3 linked regions of the Mesorhizobium opportunistum WSM2075 genome follow. The protein of the gene in region 1 interacts with the protein of each later gene in a pairwise test. Links are inferred from orthologs where the notes say so. Each region holds a gene or a part of one and is shown on either strand. Other genes may lie near its edges.

Region 1 (4,121 bases):
CATAGTCCAGCCACAGAAACGAGGCCGTCTGCTGGATGACCGGCGTGGCGATGAAGAAGGCGATGATGGCCAGGTCGATGATGACAGCCACCAGTTGGAACCGGAAAGCGGCCGGCGTGCGCCCATGATAGAGCTTGCGCAGCGTGTTGCGCAGCCGCGCGAGCGCGGGAAGGTCTCGCGATGTGCCCCTGTCGGCGGTCTTCATGCCGATCGCGGTGGTGTGGGCCGCCAATGCTGCCCGGCGCGCGGCCGCCTTGCAAAGGCGGCGATCACACCAGCTCCACTTCGACCACGCCGGGGACGGCGCGCATCGCCGAAGCGATCTGCGGCGAGACGCGGTAGCCGCCCTGCAAGGCAATCTCGACCTCGCCCTGCGCCTCGTCCTTGATGACGATGATGCTCACCTGGCTTTCGCCGCGCTGGGTGAGCTGGGACTGGATCATCGAGGCCGGCCCATCGTTCCTGACGAAAATGCGCAGCGCCTTCTGGATGCGGCTTGCCTCGTCCTCCAGGGATTGCACGGAATTGATGCGCAAATTGACGCCTTCGGGCCTGTCCTCCGCCGCGACCGTGATGACGACGGAGCGGCCGGCTTCCAGGAGGTCGCGATATTGCGCCAGCCCTTCCGAAAACAGCACGGCCTCGTATTGGCCTGACGTATCAGAGAAGGCCACCACGCCCATCTTGTTGCCGGTGCGCGTCTTGCGCTCCTGCTTGCTGGTCACCGTGCCGGCAAGCCGGCCGGCGGTGGCGCCACGCTTGACGGCGGCCGAAAACTCGGCCCAGTTCTGCACCCGCATCTTCTGCAGGGCAGCCTTGTATTCGTCGAGCGGGTGGGCTGAGAGATAGAAGCCGACAACCTGGAATTCGCGGTGCAGCCGGTCGGCGGCGAGCCATGGATCCGTCGCCGGCAGATTGAGCGCCTGCGATTGCGCGCCGAGCGAGGCGCCGAAAATATCGGCCTGGCCTGAAACGGCGTTCTGCTGGGCAAGCGAGGCCAGCCCCATCATCCGTTCGACGCCGGCCAACATCGCTGCACGGTCGTGGCCGAAACAATCGAGCGCGCCGGCCATGATCAGGCTTTCGAAGACCCGCTTGCCGACGATCTTGGGGTCGACCCGTTCGCAGAAGTCGGCAAGGTTCTTGAACGGTTTTTCGCCGCGCACGGCAACGATGTGTTCGACCGCCGCGTCGCCGACGCCCTTGAGCGCGGCCATCGAATAATAGATGCGGTTCTCGCCGACCTCGAAAGCGCGGAAGCTGGTCATCACCGACGGCGCCAGAACCTCGATGCCCAGGCGCAGCGCATCCTGGCGGAAGTCGGCGAGCTTGTCGGTGTTGCCCATGTCAAGCGTCATCGATGCCGCCAGGAACTCGACCGGATAATGCGCCTTCAGATAGGCGGTCTGGTACGACACGACGGCGTAGGCGGCGGCGTGCGACTTGTTGAAACCATAGTCGGCGAACTTGGCCAGCAGGTCGAAAATGAAGTCGGCTTGCGGTTTTGCCACGCCGCGCTCGACCGCGCCGGAGACGAAGCGCTCGCGCTGCTTGTCCATCTCGGCGCGGATCTTCTTGCCCATGGCGCGGCGCAGAAGGTCGGCTTCGCCGAGCGAATAGCCGGACAGCTCCTGCGCGATCTGCATGACCTGTTCCTGGTAGACGATGACGCCTTGCGTCTCCTTCACCAGATGGTCGATCTTGGGATGGATCGAGGCCATCTCCTCCTCGCCATGCTTTCTGGCGTTGTAGGTCGGGATGTTCTCCATCGGGCCCGGACGGTAGAGCGCGACCAGGGCGATGATGTCCTCGATGCAATCGGGCCGCATGCCGATCAACGCCTTGCGCATGCCGGCACTTTCCACCTGGAACACGCCGACCACCTCGCCGCGCGACAGCATGGAGTAGGTGTCGGGATCGTCGAGCGGGATTGTCGCCAGGTCGATGTCGATACCGCGGCGGCGGATCAGTTTCACCGCCGTCTCCAGCACCGTCAGCGTTTTCAGGCCGAGGAAGTCGAACTTCACCAGTCCGGCCTGCTCGACATATTTCATGTTGAACTGGGTGACCGGCATGTCCGAGCGCGGATCGCGATACATCGGCACCAGCTCCGACAAAGGCCGGTCGCCGATGACGATGCCGGCGGCGTGGGTCGAGGCGTGGCGATAGAGACCCTCCAGCTTCTGCGCCATGTCGAGCAGCGTCTGGACGATCGGCTCCTTCTCGGCTTCTTCGGCGAAGCGAGGTTCGTTGGCTATGGCATCGGCGAGTTTCACCGGATTGGCCGGGTTCTGCGGCACCATCTTGGACAGCTTGTCGACCTGGCCATAAGGCATCTGCAGCACGCGGCCGACGTCGCGCAATACCGCGCGGGCCTGCAGCGTACCGAAGGTGATGATCTGGCCAACCTGGTCGCGGCCGTATTTCTGCTGGACGTAACGGATCACCTCCTCGCGGCGATCCTGGCAGAAGTCGATGTCGAAATCGGGCATCGACACACGGTCCGGATTGAGGAAGCGCTCGAACAGCAGCGAGAAGCGCAACGGATCGATGTCGGTGATGGTCGTCGAATAGGCGACAAGCGAGCCGGCGCCCGACCCACGGCCCGGCCCGACCGGAATGCCTTGCGCCTTGGCCCATTTGATGAAGTCGGCAACGATCAGGAAATAGCCCGGGAATTTCATCTTCTCGATGATGCCGAGCTCGAATTCGAGCCGCTCGCGGTACTGTTCGACCGTGTAGCCCGGCGTCGGACCGTGCAGGGCGAGCCGCGCGTCCAACCCCTCGCGCGCCTGGCGGGCCAATTCCTCGGCCTCGGCCTTTTCGGCGGCGTCCTTGTCGGTGGTATCGCCGCCGGTGAAGCGCGGCAGGATCGGACTGCGGGTTTTTGGATAATAGGAACAGCGCAGCGCGATCTCGATCGTGTTGTCGATAGCTTCCGGCAGGTCGGCGAACAGCTTTGCCATGTCGGCCTGGCTGCGCAGGAAATTGTCCGGCGACAGCCGGCGGCGGGTGTCGACGGCGACCACCGAGCCCTCGGCGATCGCAATCAGCGCATCGTGCGCCTCATAATCGTCGCGCGAGGAGAAAAAGGCCTCGTTGGTGGCGACAAGCGGAAGTTCGTGCGCGTAGGCGAGCTCGATCGTCGAGTGCTCGATGACCCTGTCATAGCCAGCAACCCGGTCCAGCTCGACATAAAGACGGTCGCCAAAGAGTGTTTTCAAGGTCAATAGCCGCGTCTCGGCCAGGTCGCGGCGATCCTCTTTCAACGCATTGCCGATCGGGCCGCGCGGCCCGCCGCTGAGGCAGATCAGCCCGTCGGTCTGCCCGGCCAGGGTCTCGGTGGTCAGGTGTACCGCCTCGCCGGGCGGTGTTTCCAGGTAGACGCCGCTGACAAGCCGGACCAGATTGGAATAGCCGGCTTCGGTCGCCGCGAGCAGCACGACCGGCCGCATCTCCGGACCCTGCCGCCGGCGGTCGCGCTGGCCGTCGCTGTTCTCTCCGGAAAAGGCGAGCGCGACCTGACAGCCGATGATCGGCTGGATACCGTCCTTGACCGCTTTCTGCGCAAATTCGAGCGCGCCGAACAGATTGTTGGTGTCGGTGACGGCGATAGCCGGCGCTTCGTCCTTCACGGCGTGACCGACGATCTTGCCGATCTGAAGCGCGCCTTCAAGCAGGGAATAGGCCGAATGCACGCGCAGATGGACGAACGGCCGCGCCGGCACCTCCGGCCGCGCGGCCGCAATCGCGGCTTCGCGCTTCAGGGGGTCGCGTGGAAGTCTCTCATCCGCCATGGTTTCTCGTGCTGCCTAAGATTTTGAGTCGATGGAGATGTATTGTCCGGGACAGCGCGATACCAGTCCAGCACAAACGACCGCCGGCCACAGGCTTCCAACTCGCTCAGGCGAACTCCATGATCACGGCGTCCACCGCCAGGCTATCGCCCGGCTTGGCGTTGAGCTTCGACACGACGAGATCGCGCTCGGCGCGCAGCACGTTTTCCATCTTCATCGCCTCGACCACCGCCAAAGTCTCGCCGGTCTTGACCTCCTGGCCTTCGGCAACGGCGATCGACACGACAAGGCCGGGCATTGGGCAGAGCAGCAGTTTCGATGTGT
Region 2 (2,824 bases), 3.3 Mb from region 1 along the record:
GCGCGGCCATGCACCAGACCGGCATCCTCAACCTCGCCAACCGGCTCTATGGCGGCGCGGTCATCGACACCGACGGCGCCTGCCGGCTGCTGGCGGGCGAAAGCGTGACGGCCTGGCAGGTCGAGGGCTCGGTGCCGCTGCGCTTCAGCTTCGACAATGCGGCCGCGCTCTATGCCGAGCTTTGAATTGCCGGCATGACTGACAAGACCAGCCGCGGCGAATACGAGACACGGCTCGATCCGGCGCTGTGGGCCTATATCGACGCCATCAATGCCTGGTATCCGCCCGAAACCGTCGACCTGCCGATCGCCAAACAGCGCGCGATCTACGACCGCATGTGCCGGGCGCTGCGCCAGCCCTATCCGCCCGGCGTCATCGCCAAGGACGGGCTGATCGCTGCCGCCGGCCGCGACATTCCCGTCCGGCGCTACCAGCTCGCCGGCACCGCCGCGCGGGCAAAAGTGCTCTATTTCCATGGCGGCGGCTTCATTCTTGGCGGGCTCGACAGCCATGACGACATCTGCGCGGAAATCTGTGCCGGCACCGGCTATGCCGTGCTGTCCGTCGACTACCGTCTGGCGCCCGAACATATCCACCCCGCCGCCTTCGACGATGCGCTGGCCGCCTTCGAATGGGCGGCGGCCACGACCGGCCAACCGATCGTGCTGTGCGGCGAGAGCGCCGGCGGCAATCTGGCGGCGGCGGTGGCGCAGGCGACGCGCGGTCATCCCCGCGCTGCGATCGGCCAGGTGCTGATTTATCCCGGCCTCGGCGGCGACGAGAGGTCCGGCTCCTATGTCGAACACGCCAACGCGCCGCTGCTGTCCGTCGGCGACATTGCCTTCTACCGCGACGTGCGGTCGGCCAAGCGGCAATCGCAGGACGATCCGACATTTTCGCCTTTGCGCGACAGGAACTTCTCCGGCCTGCCACCGACGGTGATCGTCACGGCCGAATGCGATCCGCTGTCATCCGATGGCGAGACCTATCGCGACCGCATCCTGGCGACTGGCGGCAAGGCATGGTGGCATGAGGAAAAACGCCTGGTGCACAGTTTCCTGCGCGCCCGCACCACGGTGCCGGCGGCGGCGCAAGCCTTTGGGCGCATCATTTCGGCGATCGCGGCTCTGGGTCGCGGCGAGTGGCCGTACTGACTCTTACGACGCCGCGGCCTTTGCCTCGGATGATGTGGCCTTCAGCCAGAGCGCCTTTTCGCCGAGCGTGGCGACCATGGCGGCATGGGCGGCGCGCTCCGCCTCGGTCAGGCGCGGCAGCAACGGACCCGGGCGCACGGCGGCAATGATTTCGATGTGGCGGACATTTTCGCCGCGCTGCGCCGGCGCGGTCGCGCTGTCCAGGATGAGGGCGGCCTGCTTGCCGCCGATCAGCTCGATATAGACCTCGGCCAACAATTCGGAATCGAGCAAGGCACCGTGCTTGGTGCGCTTGGCGTTGTCGATGCCGTAGCGCCGGCAGAGGGCGTCAAGCGAGTTGGGGCCCATCGGGTGCTTGCGGCGCGCCAGCGCCAGCGTGTCGACGACAAGGCCGGGATCGATGACGGGATGGCCGAGCCGGCCGAATTCGACGTTGAGGAAGCCGATATCGAAGGTCGCATTGTGCGCGACCAGCTTGGCGCCGTCGGTGAAGGCCAGCCATTCCTCGACGATCTCGGCAAAGGTCGGCTTGCCCGCGAGGTCGGCAGCGCTGATGCCGTGCACGGCTTGCGCCTCCGCATGGATCGCGCGCCCTTGAGGATTGATGTAGTGGTGGAAGGTGCGGCCGGTCGGGAACCGGTTGACCAGCTCGACGCCGCCCAGCTCGATCACGCGGTCGTCGCGCGAATCCAGGCCGGTGGTTTCTGTATCGAAGATGATCTCGCGCATCGAATCAGGTGCTCCTGGGAGCAGAATCGCGAGACCGGAACAAAATGGCAATGGGAAATGCCTGTTTTCCCTTCTCCCCTTGCGGGAGGTGGCCGCGAAGCGGTCGGATGAGGGGTGCTCCAGGGAAAGCGGACGCCTCACTCCGCTGGAACACCCCCTCATCCGTCTCGGCGCTGCGCGCCGATCCACCTTCCCCCCACAAGGGGGGAAGGAAGAGCCTAGTGATCCCCAGTGAACTCCGCGATGATCGCATCGACCTCAGCACGTGCGGCATCCATCCCCTCGCCGGTGTCGATGACGAAATCCGCCAGCCTGCGCTTTTCGGCATCCGGCACTTGCTTGGCCAGGATCGCCGCCAGCTTTTCTTCGGTCATCCCTGGTCGTGCCAGCACGCGTTGACGCTGGACTTCGGCGGGTGCGGTGACGACGATGACCTTGTCGACGCGGTTGCGGCCGCCGGTTTCGAACAGCAGCGGAATGTCGAGCACGGCGATCGATTCGCCCGCGGTACGATGCCTGGCCAGGAAGGCGTCGGCGTCGGCGCGCACGAGCGGATGGATGATGGCTTCGAGTTGCTTCAGCGCGGCGGGGTCACCAAGTACACGGGCGCCAAGTCTTGCTCGATCGACCACGCCGGCAGCGGTTGTTCCCGGGAAAGCCGCCTCGACCAGAGGCGCTGCCTTGCCGGCATAGAGGCGGTGTACCGTCTCGTCGGAATCGTGGACTGGCACGCCGGCCTCGGCGAACATCTTGGCCGTCGTCGACTTGCCCATGCCGATCGAACCGGTGAGGCCGAGCACGATCATGGTTTCGGCACCAGGTCGGCTACGATGATCGCGCGCAGCTCGGCCGTGACTTGCGGCCTGACGCCGAACCAGTGTTCGAAACCGGGCACGGCCTGGTTGAGCAGCATGCCGAGGCCGTCCACCGTCTTCAGCCCC
Region 3 (2,925 bases), 4.1 Mb from region 1 along the record:
TCGGAGGCCGCCTCGAGGAATTCGGCGATCTCCAGCACGACCGCGCGCTCCTCCCTGGAAAGCGCCGACGTGCCGGCCTCGATCGACGGGCGGTGGACGAAGTCCTCGAACAGATAGAAGTAGCCCTTGATGCCGACGAGATCGACGCCCGCGTCGCAATCGGCGAGGATTTCCAGGATCTCGTAGATCCTGTTGCGGATACGCTGCTCGATCAGTCTTTCGGACGGCTCATCGGTCATGGAGCTGCGGCCGCCGGACCTAGAACGGCAGTTTCATTCCCGGCGGAATCGGCAGGCCGGCGGTCAGCGCCTTGGTCTTTTCCTGCATGATCTGCTCGACCTTGACCCTGGCGTCATTGTGCGCGGCGAGCAGCAGGTCCTCGAGGACTTCGACATCGTCCTCCTTGAACAGCGACGGATCGATCTTCAGCGACTTCATCTCGAATTTCCCGGTCAGGGTGACGCTTACCAGGCCGCCGCCGGACTGGCCGGCGGCTTCGACCGTGGCAATCTCGTCCTGCATGGCCTGGAACTTGGCCTGCATTTCCTTTGCCTTGCCCATCAGGCCGAGAAGATCTTTCATGGTCCGATCCTTGTTCTTGGTTGGTCGGGGTTCTTGGTTTGTCAGGCGTCGTCGTCATCCGCCGGCGGTTCGACCGGCACTTCGGCTTGGTCCGCGTCCGCTTCCGGCGCGTCGGGAATGCGCACGTCGATGATCTTGGCACCGGGAAAGCGCGCCAATATGGCAGCCACGGCCGGATCGCTCTTGGCATCGAGGAAAGCGTTCTCGCGCCTGGTCGATTCCATTTCGGCCAGCGTCTGTCCGCCCTCTTCCTTCGACAACGAGACGAGCCAGTTGCGGCCGGTCCAGGCGCGCAATTTCATCGTCAGGTCGTTGAGCAGCATCTTGGGCGCATCGTCGGTCAGGCTGACGTCGATACGGCCGGGCTCGATGCGCACGAGGCGAATGCAGCGCTTGACCAGCACCTTGAAGGCGATGTCGCGCTGCGCATCGGCAAGCGCAACGATGTCGGCGAGCGATTTCAGCGGTACCGGCTGCGCCTCCGGCGCCGGCGGCGGAGGTGCTACGAAGGCGACCGGCGCAGGGGTGGCCTCGACCAGCCGCATGGTCTGTGCGCCGCCCTGCCCGGATGGCATGCGGGTCTGCGCGACCGCGCTGGCGCCGCCGCCATTGCCGGGACCCGCGGGCACCCCATTCGGGCGCGGCGCGCCATTTTGAACCGGAGAAGCGCCCTCGAGCGATCGCAGCGCCTCGTCCAGTGTCGGCAGGTCGGCGGCATGGGCCAGCCGGATCAGCACCATTTCGGCGGCGCTGACCGGCCGGTTGGAGGACTGCACCTCGGGAATGCCCTTGAGCAGCATCTGCCATGTCCGCGACAGCACCCTGACCGACAGCGCCCGGGCGAAGTCGGCGCCACGCTGCCGCTCGTCCTGCGACAGCGAGGCGTCGTCCATGGCGGTCGGCACGAACCGCAACCGGGTGACCAGATGGTTGAACTCGGCAAGATCGGTCAGCACGGCGGCCGGATCGGCGCCGGTGTCGTATTGCGCGCGGAATTCGGCCAGGACCGCCGCCACATCGCCTTTCATCACATGTTCGAACAGATCGACGATGCGGGCGCGATCGGCGAGGCCCAGCATGGCCCGTACCGCTTCGGCGCTGACGGAGCCGGCGCCATGGGCGATCGCCTGGTCGAGGATGGAGAGCGAATCGCGGGCCGAACCCTCGGCGGCGCGGGCGATCATCGCCAGCGCGTCGTCGTCGACCGAAATGCCTTCCTTGCCGGCAATCGAGGAGAGATGCGCGACCAGCGCGCCGGCATCGATGCGCCTCAGGTCAAAACGCTGGCAGCGCGACAGGACGGTGATCGGAACTTTGCGGATTTCGGTGGTGGCGAAGATGAATTTCACGTGCGGAGGTGGTTCCTCCAGCGTCTTCAAAAGGCCGTTAAAGGCCTGTGTCGACAGCATGTGCACTTCGTCGATGATGTAGACCTTGTAGCGGGCCGAGACCGGCGCATAGCGCACGCGTTCGATGATGTCCCTTATGTCGTCGATGCCGGTGTGCGAGGCGGCGTCCATCTCGATGACGTCGACATGGCGGCCTTCCATGATCGCTTGGCAATGCTCGCCGAGCACGGCAAGGTCGACCGAGGGCTGATCAACGGTGGCGGTCTTGTAATTGAGCGCCCGCGCCAGAATGCGCGCAGTGGTGGTCTTGCCGACACCGCGCACGCCTGTCAGCATCCACGCCTGGGCGATGCGGCCGGTGGCAAAGGCGTTGGTGAGGGTGCGCACCATCGGCTCCTGGCCGACGAGCTCGGAGAAGTTCGAGGGACGGTACTTGCGCGCCAGCACGCGATAGGCAGCGGCCTTTTCATTTCCCGCTTCGCTCATTCGCCCGTAAAGCTCCAAAAGGCTGCGCCCGAAGGCGGCCGATTCCTGCGCATAGTCTCGCCCGCGCTGCAATGCGTCGTCAATGTCGCGAGGAGGGCCGATGAGGTGGGAGGCTGGAACAATGACCCGTTCCGGGCTCGTTAGGGCTGCTTCCTTCCGGACCTGACCCGGTTGGCGAGTGGATCGTCCACCACCAACCTCCCGCTGTCCATATCGGCAATTGCGCGACGAAATGCAAGTGCGCAAGCGAATCGAGATCATCCCCAAGAGATTCGCTTGCAGCCCCGATGCAGCCGCTCTAGCGTTCATGGTTCGAGGAAACCAAGAAAAGCAAAGTAAGGGAAACGCCGATGTTGCCGGGCCTCAAGGCCGGATTCACGCTGGATGCCCGGCTGGAGGCGGACAGCGAGCAGTTGATGTGGCTTGGGCTGTGCGAATTGCGGGTGATGAACGATCGCCGCTGGCCATGGTTGCTGCTGGTGCCGCAGCGGCCTGGCGCGGAGGAAAT

What was found. The genes of interacting proteins can lie anywhere in the genome.
Region 2: the proteins of dnaE (region 1) and dnaQ interact in binary tests that used the Escherichia coli proteins (3 or more experiments, as listed by UniProt). The link is inferred for Mesorhizobium opportunistum WSM2075 from one-to-one orthologs.
Region 3: the proteins of dnaE (region 1) and MESOP_RS00290 interact in binary tests that used the Escherichia coli proteins (3 or more experiments, as listed by UniProt). The link is inferred for Mesorhizobium opportunistum WSM2075 from one-to-one orthologs.

What each region holds. Positions count from the first base shown.
Region 1 is NC_015675.1:4,196,350-4,200,470, reverse strand. The notes cover bases 70-4,121. They hold dnaE (DNA polymerase III subunit alpha), read right to left. Parts: upstream 3,798-4,121; coding sequence 270-3,797; downstream 70-269. Other genes in these bases: MESOP_RS20220 (acetyl-CoA carboxylase biotin carboxylase subunit), read right to left, coding at 3,904-4,121; MESOP_RS20230 (ion channel), read right to left, coding at 70-205. Also shown: more of MESOP_RS20230, read right to left, coding at 1-69. UniProt on the Escherichia coli protein: DNA polymerase III is a complex, multichain enzyme responsible for most of the replicative synthesis in bacteria. This DNA polymerase also exhibits 3' to 5' exonuclease activity. The alpha chain is the DNA polymerase catalytic subunit.
Region 2 is NC_015675.1:943,889-946,712, forward strand. Bases 21-2,775 are described here. They hold dnaQ (DNA polymerase III subunit epsilon), read right to left. Parts: upstream 1,884-2,775; coding sequence 1,158-1,883; downstream 21-1,157. Other genes in these bases: MESOP_RS04415 (isochorismatase family protein), read left to right, coding at 21-185; MESOP_RS04420 (alpha/beta hydrolase), read left to right, coding at 195-1,154; coaE (dephospho-CoA kinase), read right to left, coding at 2,102-2,689; MESOP_RS04435 (shikimate dehydrogenase), read right to left, coding at 2,686-2,775. Outside these bases: more of MESOP_RS04415, read left to right, coding at 1-20; more of MESOP_RS04435, read right to left, coding at 2,776-2,824. UniProt on the Escherichia coli protein: DNA polymerase III is a complex, multichain enzyme responsible for most of the replicative synthesis in bacteria. The epsilon subunit contain the editing function and is a proofreading 3'-5' exonuclease.
Region 3 is NC_015675.1:61,852-64,776, forward strand. What follows is about bases 21-2,876. They hold MESOP_RS00290 (DNA polymerase III subunit gamma/tau), read right to left. Parts: upstream 2,418-2,876; coding sequence 624-2,417; downstream 21-623. Other genes in these bases: MESOP_RS00280 (hypothetical protein), read right to left, coding at 21-239; MESOP_RS00285 (YbaB/EbfC family nucleoid-associated protein), read right to left, coding at 259-582; MESOP_RS00295 (HIT family protein), read left to right, coding at 2,768-2,876. In the rest of the region: more of MESOP_RS00280, read right to left, coding at 1-20; more of MESOP_RS00295, read left to right, coding at 2,877-2,925. UniProt on the Escherichia coli protein: Part of the beta sliding clamp loading complex, which hydrolyzes ATP to load the beta clamp onto primed DNA to form the DNA replication pre-initiation complex.